One region of the Mesorhizobium sp. WSM4906 genome, then DNA from elsewhere that is predicted to be linked to it. Evidence: predicted binding sites of a transcription regulator. Region 1 holds the regulator's gene; each other region holds the start of a gene.
The links. Region 1 encodes LexA, which represses DNA repair genes until DNA is damaged. Its sites were predicted from a motif close to TGTTCNNNNTGTGTTCNG; they were not measured.

Region 1 (5,825 bases):
ATGTTCGGCGTCGGCGAAGGCGGCACGGGTCTGATCCCCTCGCCCACCGGCGACGGCCAGATCCTGTTCAAGGTCGCCGAAGTCTTCGAACCGGCTGGCGCCGATGGCAGCTCGGTTCCCGACGATGCGCAGAAATCCTTCAGCGCCGGCATGTCCGACGACCTGCTCGACCAGCTGGTGGCGCAGTTGCAGTCGCAGTATGACGTTCGCATCGATCCGGCCGCCGTTTCGCAAGCACAGACACGATGAGCGCTCTCAAGACACACATAGCCAAGGTCGCCAGCGGCACCGCACTCTCCTTTGAGGAAGCGCGCGAGGCCTTCGACATCATCATGTCGGGTGACGCGACGCCGGGCCAGATCGGCGGTTTCCTGATGGCGTTACGCGTGCGCGGCGAGGCGGTGAGCGAGATTTCCGGGGCGGTCGCCACGATGCGCGCCAAGATGCTGCGCGTCGAAGCCCCGCTCGGCGCCATCGACATAGTCGGCACCGGCGGCGACAACTCGCACAGCGTCAACATCTCGACCGCTTCTGCCTTCGTCATCGCGGCGGCAGGGGTTCCGGTCGCCAAGCACGGCAATCGCGGCCTGTCCTCGCTGACCGGTTCCGCCGACGTACTGACGGCGCTCGGCGTCAAGATCGACATTTCGCCGGAGACGATCGGCCGTTGCATCCACGAGGCCGGCGTCGGCTTCATGTTCGCGCCTGCGCATCATCCGGCGATGAAGCACGTCGGCCCGATCCGGGGCGAGCTCGGCACGCGTACCATCTTCAACCTGCTCGGACCGCTGTCCAATCCGGCCGGCGTCAGCCGACAGATGGTCGGCGTCTTCCTGCCGGAATGGATCATACCGGTGGCCGAGACGCTGAAGGCGCTTGGCGCCGAGCATGCCTGGGTCGTGCATGGCGACGGTTACGACGAGATCACCACCACCGGCGAAACGCAGGTTGCCGAGCTTGCCGGTGGCGAGATCCGCACCTTCACGCTTACCCCGGAGGCAGTCGGACTGAAGCGCCATACCAAGGAAGAGCTGCGTGGCGGCGACGCGGCCTACAATGCCAAGGCATTACGCGATATGCTGGGCGGCGCCGCCGGCGCCTATCGCGACACCGTGCTGATGAATGCCGGTGCCGGCTTGGTGGTGGCCGGCAAGGCGACGACGCTCGCCGACGGCATTGAAGCCGCCGCGCAAGCCATCGACAGCGGCCGGGCCCTCGCGGTGCTCGACAAGCTCGTCGAGATTTCGAACGGTTAGAGCCTTGTCCGATATCCTGCGCAAGATCGAAACCTACAAGCGCGAAGAGATCGCCGCGGCGAAGCTCAACGTGCCGCTTGCCGAGATCAAGGCCAAAGCGAAGGACATGGAGCCGCCGCGCGGCTTCCTCGCCGCGCTCGAGGCCAAACGCAAGGCCGGCGGCTTTGCGCTGATCGCCGAAATCAAGAAGGCGAGCCCCTCCAAGGGGCTGATCCGCGCCGACTTCGACCCGCCGGCGCTCGCCAGGGCCTATCAGCGAGGTGGAGCGGCCTGCCTTTCGGTGCTGACCGACGCCCCGTCCTTCCAGGGTGCGCCTAGCTTCCTGACCGCCGCGCGCGCCGCCGTCGGCCTGCCTGCTTTGCGCAAGGATTTCCTCTTCGATCCGTACCAGGTTTATGAAGCCCGCGCCTGGGGCGCGGATGCCATCCTCATCATCATGGCAAGCGTCGACGACGCTTTAGCCAGCGAGCTCGAAGCGACGGCTTTCGAGCTCGGCATGGACGCGCTGGTCGAGGTGCATGACGTAAAGGAGATGGAGCGCGCGCTTCGCCTCTCGTCGCGGCTGATCGGCATCAACAACCGTGATCTGAGGACCTTCGAGACCAGCCTCGACGTTTCCGAGCGGCTTGCAGCGATGGTGCCGGCCGATCGGCTGCTCGTCAGCGAAAGCGGCATCTTCACTCATCAGGATTGCCGCCGGCTGGAGAAGAGCGGGATCGGTACCTTCCTCGTCGGCGAGAGCCTGATGCGGCAGGCCGATGTGGCTGCCGCGACCGAGCTTCTGCTGACGGGCAAGGCGCCGGCCGAGGCCCTTTGAGGATGCCTGCCCTCACCCATCTCGGCGCCAAAGGCGAAGCCAACATGGTCGATGTCGGCGACAAGGCCGAGACGACACGCACGGCGATCGCCGAGGGCTTCGTCTCGATGCGAGCGGAAACGCTGGAGATGATCCTGGCCGGCGACGCCAAGAAGGGCGACGTGCTGGGCACGGCGCGCATCGCCGGCATCATGGCGGCCAAGAAGACGCATGAGCTTGTCCCGCTCTGCCATCCGCTGCTCCTGACCAAGGTCGCCGTCGATATCGAGCCCTACCGCGCCCTCCCCGGCCTGAAGGTCACCGCGCTTGCCCGCGTCACCGGCAAGACCGGCGTGGAGATGGAGGCGCTGACCGCGGCGTCGATCGCCTGCCTCACCATCTACGACATGGCCAAGGCGGCGGACCGCGCCATGGTTATCTCCGGCATCAGGCTGGTCGAGAAGACCGGCGGCAAGTCGGGCGACTACAAGTCCGTCAAATCCGGGGCGAGTTCCTGACGATGGCGCTGGTTCCGGTCGCCGAGGCGCTCGGGCGCTTGTTGGATGGCGCAACCGCGCTGCCGGGCGAAAACGTGCCGCTGGCCGATGCGGCCGGCCGGGTGCTCGCCGAACCGCTGGTGGCGCTGCGCACCCAGCCGCCCTTCAACGCTTCGGCCATGGACGGCTATGCCGCCCGCGCTGTCGACGTGACCTCTGTGCCGGCGCGGCTTTCCGTGATCGGCGTGGCGCCCGCCGGGCGCGGTTTTGCCGGCTCCGTCGGCAAGGGTAAGGCGGTGCGCATCTTCACCGGCGCACCGCTCCCCGAAGGGGCCGACACCGTCGTCATCCAGGAAAATGTTCACGACCTCGGCGGCGGCCGCATCGAAGTGACCGAGCCGACGGCGGAAGCTCGCAACGTCCGTCGCCGTGGGCTCGACTTCGGCCAGGGTGATGTAGTTCTCGAAAAAGGCCGCCTGCTCGATCCGGCAGCGCTATCGCTGGCGGCGGCCGCCAATCATCCGAGCCTCAACGTGGTGCGTCGGCCGATTGTGGCCATCATCGCCACGGGCGATGAATTGCTGCCGCCCGGAAGCACGCTCGGCGCCGACCAGATCATCTCGTCCAACGCCTATGGCGTAGCGGCGACGGCGCAGTCGGTCGGTGCCCGCGCTCTCGACCTCGGTATCGCCGCCGACCGGCAGGATGCGATTTCGGCGCTGGTCAAGAAAGCGGTCGCGGTCGGCGCCGATGTTATCGTCACCCTCGGCGGCGCCTCGGTCGGTGATCATGATTTGATCCACGACGTGCTGACCGGCGAAGGCATGCAGCTCGATTTCTGGAAGATCGCCATGCGCCCCGGCAAGCCGCTGATGTTTGGCCGGCTTGGCAACATCCGCTGCATCGGCCTGCCCGGCAATCCGGTGGCGAGTCTTGTCTGCTCGCAATTGTTCCTGAAGCCGCTCCTGGCGCGTCTTGGCGGCCGCAGCTACCGCCAGGATATCCGGACCGCGCGGTTGGCTTCCGCGATGCACGCCAACGATCTCAGGCAGGACTATGTGCGGGCAGTCGTACGTGAGGATGCCGGACAGTTGATCGCGACACCGTTCAGCATCCAGGATTCCTCCATGCTGAGGATGCTCGCCGACGCCGACGGCCTGATCGTGCGCGAGCCCTTCGCCCCGGCTGCGGAAGCCGGCGACGAATGCAGCGTTCTGATGTTACGCTGAACAAAACGTCAACAGATTCACTAAACTTTAAACGGTTGCGGAACACAACTGGAACAGATAGTGTTTGTTCTGGGTTTGTTTTTCTGATTCTGGTTCCAAAACCCATGGGGGCCGCCATGCTGACGCGCAAACAACATGAACTGCTGATGTTCATCCATGAACGGCTCAAGGAAAGCGGCATTCCGCCGTCTTTCGATGAGATGAAGGAAGCGCTCGACCTCGCTTCGAAGTCGGGCATCCACCGTTTGATCACGGCACTGGAGGAGCGCGGTTTTATTCGCCGGCTGCCGAACCGCGCGCGCGCTCTTGAGGTGCTGCGCCTGCCCGATTCGATCGCGCCCGGCCTGAATGCGGCGAGAAAATTCTCGCCGAGCGTCATCCAAGGCGGTCAAGGCAATCTCGGCCGGCAGATCAAGCCAGCGGCGCCCTCCCGCACACCGACGCCCAGCAATGACGACGACGCCGTTTCGGCCGTGTCCATCCCGGTGATGGGTCGCATTGCCGCCGGTGTGCCGATCGACGCTATCCAGCACCAGACGCATTCGATCACAGTTCCGCCGGACATGATCGCAGGCGGCGAGCACTACGCGCTCGAGGTCAAGGGCGATTCGATGATCGAAGCCGGCATCTTCGACGGCGACACGGTGATCATCCGCAATGCCAACACAGCGAGCCCGGGCGAGATCGTGGTGGCGCTGGTGGACGACGAGGAAGCGACGCTGAAACGCTTCCGCCGCAAGGGCGCCTCGATCGCGCTCGAGGCCGCCAACCCGGCCTATGAGACCCGCATCTTCGGACCGGACAGGGTCAAGGTGCAGGGCAAGCTGGTCGGGCTCATTCGTCGCTACTGAGTGGCGGCGGCTTGGTCTGTGGCTTCTCAGGCCGCTCGTATGGCGCTAGCCCCCTCGCCTCGCGCGAGTAGCGCCGCTGTTCGTGCCAGGGGCGATAGGGCTTTTCGACGGCGTATTGAATGGCGGCTCGCGCCGTTGCCGACTGCGGGTCGAAGTAGACGGCGGCGCTGCCGTCGCGCGCAAGCTGCCGCTTGGTGACGACGAGGATGCGTGGATCGCGGCAAGGATTGTAGGCCGTGGCGTCGTTGATGACGATGAGGTCGGCGAAGCCGCAGGCCGGCCTGGCGCTATCGCGGTTTTCCGCCAAGGCGACGATTGCACCGGACGGATGCCGGCCAATGCAGAGATCGCCAGTGCAGTAAAAGGGGGATCCCGCCGGCAAGTCGACCGGGTCGGCGATGTCGAATGCGCCTTTCGCGAATGTTTCCGGCGGCACGATCGTTTCGGCCCTCAGCGCACGTTTCCAATTGTCGGTGGTGAAGTCGTTGGAGCGGGCGCGATTGACGGCGAGCTCTCCGCCGCCGATCGGCATCGCCACCAGATGCGCGTCCTCGGAGATCAGCAGGTCCGGCGTGCGCACTTGCGGGACCGCCAGTAGTGCGGCCAGCGCGAAGGGCACTGCCGCCAACCTGAGCCAGGTGGTGGCCATGGTTGCTATCACCAGCGCGATTGTCGCGAGCAGCACCGACTGGATCGAGATCAGCCCCACGGCATCGACCGGCGACCGTTCCGAAATCCAGGCCGAAATCGCGATCATCGCCGTCAGGCCCTTGCCCATGATGTAGAGGAAAGGACCATCGAAGCCGAATGGCATCGCCAGTGCGCTAAAGACGGCAAACGGCATGACAACCAGCGACACGATCGGCATGACGGCCAGATTGGCCATCAGGCTGAGCGGCGAGACGCGCTGGAAGTGCCAGATGGCAAACAACGCCGTGGCGGTTCCGGCAATGATCGACGTTATGGCGGCGCCGACAAGCCCGACAGCCAACTTGTGCGACAGGAACCGCAGGAACGACCGCTTCGCCGGCGGCGCTCTCGACTTGCCGGCGCGGTAGTCGGCCCATCCGGCATAGGCGCCGACAAGGGCCGCGGTCGCGGCGAACGACATCTGGAAGCTCGGACCAACCACTTCGTGCGGTGACACCATGATGACGGCAATGGCCGAAATCGCCAGGTTGCGCATCGTCAACGCC
Region 2 (5,825 bases), 1.1 Mb from region 1:
TCGCAGGCGCATGTGCTGAAGATCTGCGTGCTGCCGACCTTCGCCGCGCGCTGGCTGTTTCCGCGGCTTGCCAGCTTCCAGCAGCAGTATCCGGATATCGAGATGCGGGTCTCGACCTCCTACGCCACGCATGAATTCGCGACCTCCGAATACGACTTCGAGATTCGCTATGGCGACGGCAACTTCCCCGGCCTCAAATCCGAGCTGCTGTTCAAGGAGGACCTGACGCCGGTGTGCAGCCGCAAGCTGTTCCACCAGGTGCTGGGCGACAAGCCGCTGTCCAGGGTGACGCCCGAGGACCTCAGGCACTTCACCCTGCTCCACTCCGACACCTGCACCCAGAACTGGCAGTCATGGTTGGGTTTTGCCGGCGCAAGCTTCGTGCTCGGCGAGACCAGGAGCATCTATTTCGATTCCTGCATGATGTCCTACGAGGCGGCCAATGCGGGCATGGGCTTTGCCGTTGCCAACCGCGCCTATATGGCAAGCGACATCCGCGCCGAACGGCTGGTGGCGCCCTTCGCGGTCCACCATCCCAACAGCGCCGGCTGGTATTTCGTCAGCCCCGTCAAGGCGCTCGGCGCGCGCAAGGTGGAGCTGTTCAAGCAGTGGATCATGGCCGAGGCGGCGCTGACGCAGCGCCAGCTGGACCTCGAGATCGCCGGCATGCCGCTGGCCAGGGCGGCGATGGCGTGAGGCGAGTTGCCCTGTCTTCAAGCCCTCCAGCCGATCAGACGCAGATGAAACTATGATGGGCCACATTAAATAAAAGGCATAGCCTCGTCATTGTTGTTGGTGACCTCAGCTGTTGTAGATTCCACACAATCACAAGAATTCCAGGCGGATTTCCCCAAGCCTTGAAAGCCGTGCTCCTGACCCAGCGGCAAGACTCAGCTATGGTTTGTCTTGCGGCGGGCCTGATTTCCCGCTTGGCCGGCGCTTTCCAGCTTCCTCCCAAGCAGCGCCGGCCTTCTTCTGTGGCGGCAGGATCATTTCCCGATCACCGCCCGCCCGTTCCGGCAGAGTATTCCTGCCCGCCTCGGCGCCATCACTGCTTCGGCGGCGTGCCGGGCTGGTCGCCGCCGGTGGTCGACTTCGGTACCGGGTTCTTGTCGATCTGCGGGTTCTGGTCCGCGGGCGCTTTGGTGGGCGGCACGCTATTGTCGCAGGCGGCGAGCGCGAGCCCTGCCGCAAGAGCCAGCAGCACAGGAAGCTTCATCATGACGACCTCCTCTCGTTCGCCCCTTTTCTTTGAGGCAAACGGGGCGGTGGCGGTTTGGTTGCGTGCGCCGGCGGGAACCATCCCGCCAGTCTCCGGTTGAGTTTCGGGGACTAAAGCGCGTCGCGATCTTTCAGATTCGCTCCCTGCGCTTTAGGTTTTTGATTCTACGCATGTCTTTGTCCCGAGACCGGTTCCCACTTTCGGGAGACATGCTTTAGCGAGGAGATGGTCATGATCCGTCTGCTGCTCGTCGGCCTGTTCGCCTACACCACTTACCGCGTCACGATGCGGATCATAGAGGAGATGTCCGACGATGCCGCGCCGCCGGACGAACGGCGTAGGCTGCGGCGCCAGTCGGCGGCGATGGGGGTGGAGCCGAAAAGGTAGTTACAGCCCATCCCCCCACAAGGGGGCAGATTGGCCGTCACTCCGGCCTTCGCCAATTGCGAACGCACTCGACACCTCAACCCCGTTGCGAACAAAGCGGAAACGATGCTTGATGGGCGATGAACATCGCCGCCCGTGATTCGTCCTTCGAAGCGCCCGCCTATCTTGCCCGGCTGAATGACGAGCAGCGGCTGGCGGTGGTGCATGGCGACGGCAAGGTGGCGGCACCCCTGCTGGTGATCGCCGGCGCCGGATCCGGCAAGACCAACACGCTGGCGCATCGGGTGGCGCACCTCATCGTCAAGGGCGCCGATCCTCGGCGCATCCTGCTGATGACGTTTTCTCGCCGCGCGGCGGGAGAGATGGCCAAGCGCGTCGAGCGCATCGCCGGCGAGGTGCTGGGGCGCGACGCCGCCATCATCGCCGATGCGCTCGCCTGGGCCGGCACCTTTCATGGCATCGGCGCAAGGCTGCTCCGCGACTATGCCGAGCAGATCGGCCTCGATCCCGCCTTCACCATCCACGACCGCGAAGATTCCGCCGACCTGATGAACCTCGCCCGGCATGAGCTCGGCTTTTCCAAGACCGAAAGCCGCTTTCCCACAAAAAGCACCTGCCTGCAGATCTATTCTCGGGCTGTGAACGCGCAGGCGCCGCTCGGCGAAGTGCTGGGTTCGGCCTTTCCCTGGTGCGCGGGGTGGGCAGAACAACTGAAGGAGTTGTTCGCCCGTTATGTTGAGGCCAAGCAGGCGCAGAACGTGCTCGACTACGACGACCTTTTGCTCTACTGGGCGCAGATGGCGGCCGAGCCGGAGATCGCCGCGCATCTTTCCTCTCGCTTCGACCATGTGCTGGTCGACGAATATCAGGACACCAACCGGCTGCAGTCCTCGATCCTCCTGGCGCTCAAGCCGGACGGCGCGGGGCTGACCGTAGTGGGCGACGACGCGCAGTCGATCTATTCCTTCCGCGCGGCGGAAGTGCGCAACATCCTCGACTTTCCAAAGCAGTTCGCGCAGGGCGCCGAGATCGTCATGCTGGAGCGCAACTACCGCTCGACCGAGACGATCCTTGCCGCCGCCAACAAGGTGATCGGCGAGGCGAGCGAGCGCTTCACCAAGAACCTCTGGACCGAGCGCCGGTCCTCCCACAAGCCACAACTGGTGAGCGTGCGCGACGAGGCCGAGCAGGCCAACTATGTCTGCCAGGCGATCCTTGCCGAGCGCGAGGCCGGCACGGCGCTTAAGGCGCAGGCGGTGCTCTTCCGCGCCTCGCATCACAGCGGGCCGCTGGAAGTGGAGCTCACGCGCCGCAACATCCCCTTCGTGAAGTTCGGCGGGCTGAAATTCCTCGACGCCGCTCATGTCAAGGACATGCTGGCGATGCTGCGCTTCGCGGAGAACCCGCGCGACCGCGTCGCCGGCTTCCGCGTGCTGCAGCTCATGCCGGGCATCGGGCCTTCGGCCGCCTCGCAGATCGTCGAGGCGATGGCGACCTCGCTGGACGAGACGCTGGGCCTTGCCCGCTTCCGGCCGCCGCAGCGCGCAGCTCAAGACTGGCCGGTGTTCCTCGACATCTACAGCGGGCTGCGCACCGGGCCGAAATGGCCGGCTGATCTCGAGCGGGTCAGGCTCTGGTACGAGCCGCATCTGGAGCGCATCCACGAGGATGCCATCACGCGCCGGGCCGACCTCTTGCAGCTCGAGCAGATCGCATCGGGCTATCCCTCGCGCGAGCGCTTCCTGACCGAGCTGACGCTCGACCCGCCCGACGCCACCAGCGACCAGGCCGGCCCGCCGCATCGCGACGAGGACTACCTCATCCTGTCCACCATCCATTCAGCCAAGGGGCAGGAATGGAAGAACGTCTTCGTGCTCAACACCGTCGACGGCTGCATCCCGGCCGATCTCGGCGTCGGCACCAAGGAAGACATCGAGGAGGAACGCCGGCTGCTCTATGTGGCCATGACGCGGGCCAAGGACAGCCTGCACCTGATGGTGCCGCAGCGCTTCTATCCGCACAACCAGCCGGCGCGCGGCGACCGCCATATCTATGCCTCGCGCACCCGCTTCATCCCCACCTCGATGCTTTCCGCCTTCGAGCAGACGTCGTGGGCAAGCGCCGCCATCAAGGACGACCCGCGGCAGCGTCCAGGCGTCAAGGTCGACCTCGGCGCGCGCATGCGCGGCATGTGGAAATAAAGCATGTCTCCCGAAAGTGGGAACCGGTTTCGGGACTAAGACATGCGTAAAATCAAAACCTAAAGCGTAAGGAGCGAATCTGAAAGATCGCGACGCGCTTTAGGCCGTCCGCCCAGAAATATCGCGGACGCCGCTCCGCACCAGAACGCCAAGACGGGCGATCGGCTTGCGCTTTCGTCGTGGAACTTTTCACCCGGAAAAGGGTTTCTGTTAGGAAAATCTAATGCAAGGAGGCAGCAATGAAGAACCTCATTCTAGCCGCCATGCTTGGCGTGGCCGCCATGGCGCCGACAACGGCTCCGACCCAGGCGACGAGCCTGACCATCACCACCGATGACGGCATGGGCAGGTACAATGACGACTATTACTGGCGCCGCCACCATATGCGCAGCGACGACTGGCGCTACAGAGGCCGGTACGAGATGCGCGACGGATATCGCTACGGCCACCGTCACGACTGCATGGTCAGGGAGCACAGGCGCTGGCATCACGGCCATTGGGTCGTGAAGCGTGTCTCGAGCTGCGGCCTCCACCGAGGCTGGTACCGGTAAGGCCGGGCCCATCGCTGACGTGTGACGCGGGCCTCGAAGCGGCACCGCCGAGGATAGGTGAGAAATGCGCTTAATTCCATCGGCGACGAACTGGCGGCAACGGCTGGGTGAGCTGGCCGGCCAGCTTTTCGTCAACATTGTCGCGATATTGTTCGCCGGAGTTGCGATCCTTCTGCTGGTGCTGTCGGCGCACTACCACGTGCCGCAACCCCCAGCAGAAGTGGCAATCACCGCCGGCTCCGGCCCGTGATGGCCGCTCTTTTTGGCAGGCGCGAAAAGAGATCCCTGGCCCGAGGAACCTCCTGCCGCAAGGCGCGTTGAGTGGCGTCCCACCCCAAGACCGAGGCTGGCAGCCCCGCCACCTCCGCCCATTCGAGAGGTCTAAATGCACGACAGGATGTTCTTCACCCCGGTCGCGGTCAGTGTCGGCGCCGGCCACAAGCGCATGATCGCCTCGCTGTCAGGCATGCACGAGTTCCTGACCGAATTCCCGCCGTCGCGCCGGCGGCTGAGCTACGGTGCCGCGGTGAAGGCTTGCGCGGCCGCGCGGGCCGGCGAAATCTCCGCCGAGTCGGCGCGCGACGCGCTGATCACCTTCGCGGCAACCGCCGGGATCCTGTGGCCGTCGGACCAGCCGACCGTCTCGGTGAAGCCGGTCGCGCGCGGCCAGAGTGGCTTCGCCGCCTGAGATCAGTGCCCGGTGCAGCCTATGGACGCCTAAAGCGCGTCGCGATCCTTCGGATTCGCTCCATGCGCTTTGGTTTTGATTTACGCATGTCTTTGACCCGAAACCGGTTTCCACTTTCGGGAGACATGCTTTAGACGAAACCCGCCTGATGGTTCTCGGGCGGGTTTTGTCGTTCAATCCGGCCTTCCGACATGCATGCTCGCCGCCGGATTTCGCGAAACTTTTCCGGTGTTGCGTGAAACATCGCATAGAACAGGCGGCTGCGTGAAACACCGCACAGAACGTTCGCCTCCCCCACGCAGGTTTGCGGACATGCAGCAGGGGGGCGGATGTTGCTCGATCGCGACCAGTTCAAGCCGGCAGCGGAAATGAGGTTCGGCCGGGACAAGTCGTCGATCCGGGTTGCGATAACCGACCCAGCGGCATGCGAGCTCGGCGAGGCCGTCTATGCCTGGATAACCGCCGACGGCAAGCCGGTCAGGATCGGCGCTTCGCGCGCGCCGGTCGGCAAACGGCTGCTCTCCTATCCCGGCTACCGGAGCCTGGCCGGGCATGGCGGCGCGACCGAAATGGGAAGCGCTGAAGTGGCTTGGCCTGCTCACGGCGCATGGCATGCTGACGGCAGTCGTCCACCAGCCGGAGCCGGCATTGACGGGGGCGGGCCTTGTCCGACCTATCTCGACGTCGAGCGCCAGCTGACCCGTCAGCACAGGCCGCTGCTCAACCGCAGCCACCAGTGACAGCTCCGCGGTCTCTGCAGCGCAGAGCTGATCAAT
Region 3 (5,825 bases), 800 kb from region 1:
CCGAGGTGATGTCGACCAGCGTCGGCTGGGCCGGCACGTCCATGTCCCACAGATCGTGATGCACCAGTTGCCGAACCCAGCGCAATTTTCCGCTGTTGAGGTCGAGCGCGGTGATCGAGGAGGAGAATTTTTCGGTATTGGCGCTGCGGCCCATGCCGAGCTGGTCCGGTGTCTGGTTGCCGAGCGGCAGGTAGAGCAGGCCGAGCTTCTCGTCGGCGCTCGCCGTCGACCACATGTTGGGCGAGTTGTTCGTGTATTTCTGCTCCGCCGGCAGCGGCGCCGTCTGGTCCGGATTGCCGGAGTCCCAGTTCCACAGAAGGGCACCGGTACCGACATCGTAGGCGCGGATGACGCCCGATGGCTCCTCGGTCGAATAATTGTCGTTGACCGCGCCGCCGACGATGATCTTGCCGGCGACGATCAGCGGCGCCGAGGTCGAATAATAATAGCCCGACTTCGGATAGGGCATGTTGGCCATGAGATTGAGCGTGCCGCTTTCGGCGAAGGACGAACACACCTGGCCGCTGGCGGCATCGAGCGCGATAAGCCTGGCATCGGAGGTCGGCAGGTAGATGCGCCCAGCACAAGGCTGCCCGGCCGCGATCTTCGGGTCGGCATAGTGGGACACGCCGCGGCAGGTCTGGTGCTGGCGGTTGGGATCGAGCTTGACCTTCGGATCGTAGCGCCACTTCTCCTTGCCGGTCGCGGCATCGATGGCGATGGCGAAATTGTGCGGCGTGCAGATGAACAGCGCGTCGCCCACCTTCAGTGGCGTCACCTGATAGGTCGTCTCGCCGATGTCGTCGGGGCCTTTGACGTCGCCGGTGCGGTAGGTCCAGGCGGGCTGGAGCTTGGCGACATTGTCCGGCGTGATCTGATCGAGCGGCGAATAACGTTGGCCGAATGGCGTGCGGCCGTAGAAATGCCATTCGCCGGCCGGCATGTCGCCGCCGAGATTGGCCGTCGGCGTCACCTTGTCGGTGTCGAGCGTGCCACCGATGTCGGTGGCGTCGGTCGTCATCGAATAGCCAGCCACCGCAAGCGAGGCGAGCACCGCCAGGATGAGAGGGGCGCGCCCGTCCGGACCGGCGAATCCTCGCCTTGCCCATGGCGTCAGCAGCCACAGCGCGACGAGAACGATGATGCCGCCGCGCGGACCGAGCTGCCACCAGTCGAAGCCGATTTCCCATACCGCCCAACACAGCGAGGCGAGCACGATCGCCGCATAGAGCCAGAGCCCTGTCGATCTGCGGCGAAAAACGAGCCAGGCGGTGATCAGGAAAGCGAGACCGGCAATCGCATAGTACCAGCTGCCGCCCAGCGAAACCAACCAGATGCCGCCGCCGCCGAGAACCAGACCGATAAGGAAGAGGACGAGGGAGGTGATGGTGACAGCCAAGACGGTGCTCCTTCGACTGTTGCGCTTGCGGCGCCTTCCAGGCGACGGCACGCCGCCCTTGCCCTGCCGGCAGCTTTCCCCTGCCCGCTCCGGCTGTCAAGTTGGTCGGCGGCACGCGAAAATAGAACAAAACGTAGACAGTTCTGGTCTTTCGCTCCCGAATCACTACATTCGGGAGCGATGTCGGGCTTTTCCGAAGACATGCCTTTTTTCGATGAACCGAATGCGCGGCCCGCGGCCCCGTCCGGCATTGCTGCGCGCGCCATGGCCGCGCGCAGCGCGCAGAGCCGTGCGCCCGACTATCTCAACGGCCTCAATCCCGAGCAGCGGCTAGCCGTCGAAACAACGGAGGGGCCGGTTCTGGTGCTGGCCGGCGCCGGCACCGGCAAGACGCGGGTCCTGACCACGCGCATCGCCCACATCCTTGCCACCGGCAGGGCCTTCCCGTCGCAGATTCTCGCCGTCACCTTCACCAACAAGGCCGCGCGCGAGATGAAGCAGCGTATCGGCATCCTGATCGGTGAAGAAAATGTCGAGGGCATGCCCTGGCTCGGCACTTTCCACTCCATCGGCGTCAAGCTTTTACGCCGCCATGCCGAGCTTGCCGGGCTGAAATCCGATTTCACCATCCTCGACACCGACGACGTGGTGCGGCTGATCAAGCAGCTCATCCAGGCGGAAGGTCTGGACGACAAGCGCTGGCCGGCCAAGCAGTTCGCCCAGATGATCGACAACTGGAAGAACAAGGGCCTCGGCCCCGACGATATCCCGGAAGGCGATGCGCGCAGCTTCGGCAACGGCAAGGGCCGCCAGCTCTACAAGGCCTATCAGGAGCGGCTGCAGACGCTGAATTCCTGCGATTTCGGCGACCTGCTCTATCATCCGATCCGTATCTTCCGCGCCTATCCGGACGTGCTGAAGGATTATCACCGCAAGTTCAAATACATCCTGGTCGACGAGTACCAGGACACCAACACCGCGCAATACATGTGGCTGCGCTTGTTGGCGCAGCGGCCGGGAGTTCCAAGGAGCGGATCCCCGGGCGGCCGCGCCCCCAGCGCTTCGAAGTCGACTATCGATAGGACAGAGGGGGGGCACTACAGACCGCCAGTTCCCGAAGAGGAATCGCTAGCCCGCGGTGAGGAATGGGATATTTCGGCCGAAGGCCGCAAGCCCGACCGGGCGTCCGAGCCGTTGCGAGGCCCCCGCGGAGGGCCCGCGCCGGCAGGCGCGGAACAGCCCGTGAGCGTGAATATTTGCTGCGTCGGCGACGACGACCAGTCGATCTATGGCTGGCGCGGCGCCGAGGTCGACAACATCCTGCGCTTCGACAAGGATTTTCCCGGCGCCACCATCATCAGGCTGGAGCGCAACTACCGTTCCACCGCGCATATCCTGGGCGCCGCCTCGCACCTCATCGCCCACAATGAGGGCCGCTTCGGCAAGACGCTGTTCACCGACCGCGACGACCCCGAGGACGACAAGGTGCATGTCCATGCCGCCTGGGACTCGGAGGAAGAGGCTAGAGCCATCGGCGAGGCGATCGAGGCCTATCAGCGGCAGAAGCACAATCTCAACGACATGGCGATCCTGGTGCGCGCGTCCTTCCAGATGCGCTCCTTCGAAGACCGCTTCATCACGCTGGGCTTGAACTACCGCGTCATCGGCGGCCCGCGTTTCTACGAGCGGCTGGAAATCCGCGATGCGCTGGCCTTCTTCCGCGTCGTCGCCAACAGCGGCGACGACCTCGCTTTCGAGCGCATCGTCAACGTGCCGAAGCGCGGCCTTGGCGAAGCGACCATTCGCCAGATCCACGACACGGCGCGCGCCATGCGCACCCCGATGCTGGAGGCCGCGGCGACGCTCGCCGAAAGCGACGAGCTGAAGCCGAAGCCGCGTGCAGCACTTCGCGAGGTCGCGGCCAATTTCGAGCGCTGGCAGAAGGCGCTGGAGACCACGCCCCACACCGAGCTCGCCGAGACCATTCTGGAGGAAAGCGGCTACACCGACATGTGGAAGAACGACCGTTCGGCGGAAGCGCCCGGGCGGCTGGAGAACCTCAAGGAACTGATCCGCTCCATGGAGGAGTATGAATCGCTGCGTTCCTTCCTCGAGCATGTCGCGCTGGTCATGGAGGCCGAGCAAGGCGAGTCGCTCGACGCGGTCTCGATCATGACACTGCACTCGGCCAAGGGTCTCGAATTCGAGACCGTTTTCCTGCCCGGCTGGGAGGAAGGCCTCTTTCCCCACCAGCGCGCGCTGGACGAAGGCGGCCGGTCGGGCCTGGAGGAGGAACGCCGCCTTGCCTATGTCGGCCTGACGCGCGCCAAGAAGAACCTGCATATCTGGTTCGTCTCCAACCGTCTGATCCACGGGCTGTGGCAATCGACGATCCCGTCGCGCTTCCTCGACGAATTGCCGGAAACCCATGTCGACGTCGCCGACGGCGGCAACTCCTACGGCGGCTACGGCAATCCCTATGGCGGCGGCTCATTCGCCTCCGGTCGCGGCGGCGGCCGGCAAAATCCCTATGGCGCCTCGCGCTTCGACAATATCGGCGCCAAGGATCAGGGCAGCTTCTCCAATACCTATGCGACGCCCGGCTGGCAGCGCGCGCAGGCCAACCGCACCGAGGCGACCGACCGCAACTGGGGCACCCGCTCCGGCCACCAGGTCGAGCGCATCGGCTATGGCGAGACCGATAGCGGTTACGGCGCCGGCCGCACCTCGGTGAAGGGCCGCACCATCGAGGGCGAGCTGGTTGCGAAATCCGTCGCCGACACGCCTTCCGCCTTCAGCGTCGGCGACCGCGTGTTCCACCAGAAATTCGGCAACGGCAACATCGCCGCGATCGACGGCAACAAGCTCACCATCGACTTCGACAAGGCCGGCCAGAAACGCGTGCTCGACGGGTTTGTCACAGGAGTTTGAGCAACCCCTTCACCGATACCGTGCCTGGTTCCACTTATGACCGAGCAGAGACAGGATGATGATCAGCCCGTTGAAGAACTGCACGTAGAAGCCGCTCAAGCCGGCCGCCACCACGCCGGTCTGGATGAACGATACCGTGACCGCGCCGATCGCGCCACCGACCACCGTGCCGATGCCGCCCCAGGTCGGCGTGCCGCCGACGAACACCGATGCCAGCACCGGCAGAAGATAGCCGTCGCCCGCCGTCGGCCACCAGGTGAAGTTGATCATCACCGAGAAGGTGCCGGCGATCGCGGCGCCGATGCCGACGAAGACGAACACTTTCACCCGCACGCGCTTGACATCGATGCCCATCTGCTTGGCGCTGTCCGGATTGTCGCCGACCACCTTCACCTGCGCGCCGAAACGATGGCGGTTGTAGAGCAGCGCCGAAAAGACGACGAAGGCGATCGCCCAGAAGATCTGCACCGGAATGCCCCAGATCTGGCTGGAGAAGATCGTGTAGGCTGAGCTGTCGGCAAGGCTGGTCAGCGCCGTCGACTTGCCTTCGTTGATGATCTGGATCAGCCCGCGCAGCAGGAAATTCATGCCGAGCGTCGCGATCAGCGACGACAGGCCGCCATAGACCACCAGCGAGCCGACCAGGAAGCCGAGCAGCGTGCCGGTGACGAGCGCCGCCACAATGCCGAGGAACGGATCGTAGCCGGCCTGCACCACCAGCGCGAAGACCCAGGAGGCGAAGCCCATGGTCGCCGGGAACGACAGGTCGATCTCGCCGCAGGTGACGACGAAGACCAGCGGCACGACCACGAACAGCGCAACGGGCAGCGTCGTCAGCACCGAGCTGTAGAGATACCAGGTCGTGAAGACGGTCGGGTTGGCGATGATGAACACCGCCATCATGACGATGAACACGGCAAGTGTGCCCAGCGATGCGCGATTATCGAGGACGAAGCCGCGCAGCCAGTGATTGGACGGATGGCTCCATTCCTTAGCTGCCTGGCCGCTTGTTCTCCCGAGAGGAGTTTGCAGATCGGGTTCCATGGCCTTGCTCATCACGCTCTCTGCTCCGCGTCCTCGTGCAGTCCCGGCAAGCCGCCGGGATGCGCCACGTCTTCCATGAAGTTGATCAGGTCCTCGGCCGACTTCACCTCGCTGCGGTCGGCTGTGAGCGCCACCTTGCCGCGGTCGAGCACGACGAAGCGGTCGGCGATGTCGAAGACGTGGTGGATGTTGTGGCCGATGAACAGGATCGAGCGACCGCTCGCCCGCACCTGGCGCACGAAATGGAAGACCTTGGCGGTCTCGGTCAGCGACAGCGCCGTCGTCGGCTCGTCGAGGATGATCAGCTCCGCCTGCTTGTAGATGGCGCGCGCGATCGCCACGCCCTGGCGCTCGCCGCCCGAAAGCTGGCCGACGATCGACTGCGGCGTGAACACTTTCGAGGTGAAGCCGATCTCGCGCATCAGCCGGCTCGCTTCCTCGATTTCCTTGT

Region 2: a site for LexA is predicted at 1,697-1,714, ahead of QAZ22_RS25980 (ATP-dependent helicase). Genes of this name have one in related genera too.
Region 3: a site for LexA is predicted at 1,522-1,539, ahead of QAZ22_RS16505 (UvrD-helicase domain-containing protein). Genes of this name have one in related genera too.

The regions. Positions count from the first base shown of each region.
Region 1 covers NZ_CP121355.1:4,271,502-4,277,326, reverse strand. Annotated here, with positions in the region: gene QAZ22_RS20450 (peptidyl-prolyl cis-trans isomerase) at 1-249, shown strand, start outside; gene trpD (anthranilate phosphoribosyltransferase) at 246-1,256, shown strand; gene trpC (indole-3-glycerol phosphate synthase TrpC) at 1,261-2,073, shown strand; gene moaC (cyclic pyranopterin monophosphate synthase MoaC) at 2,076-2,570, shown strand; gene glp (gephyrin-like molybdotransferase Glp) at 2,573-3,778, shown strand; gene lexA (transcriptional repressor LexA) at 3,895-4,629, shown strand; gene QAZ22_RS20420 (ComEC/Rec2 family competence protein) at 4,613-5,825, opposite strand, start outside.
Region 2 covers NZ_CP121355.1:5,353,553-5,359,377, forward strand. Annotated here, with positions in the region: gene QAZ22_RS25965 (LysR substrate-binding domain-containing protein) at 1-696, shown strand, start outside; gene QAZ22_RS25970 (hypothetical protein) at 1,049-1,222, opposite strand; gene QAZ22_RS25975 (hypothetical protein) at 1,454-1,609, shown strand; gene QAZ22_RS25980 (ATP-dependent helicase) at 1,729-3,810, shown strand; gene QAZ22_RS25985 (hypothetical protein) at 4,050-4,361, shown strand; gene QAZ22_RS25990 (hypothetical protein) at 4,426-4,611, shown strand; gene QAZ22_RS25995 (DUF982 domain-containing protein) at 4,747-5,049, shown strand; gene QAZ22_RS26000 (hypothetical protein) at 5,379-5,789, shown strand; gene QAZ22_RS26005 (GGDEF domain-containing protein) at 5,821-5,825, opposite strand, start outside.
Region 3 covers NZ_CP121355.1:3,472,513-3,478,337, reverse strand. Annotated here, with positions in the region: gene QAZ22_RS16510 (glucose/quinate/shikimate family membrane-bound PQQ-dependent dehydrogenase) at 1-1,399, opposite strand, end outside; gene QAZ22_RS16505 (UvrD-helicase domain-containing protein) at 1,580-4,330, shown strand; gene QAZ22_RS16500 (ABC transporter permease) at 4,340-5,386, opposite strand; gene QAZ22_RS16495 (ATP-binding cassette domain-containing protein) at 5,386-5,825, opposite strand, start outside.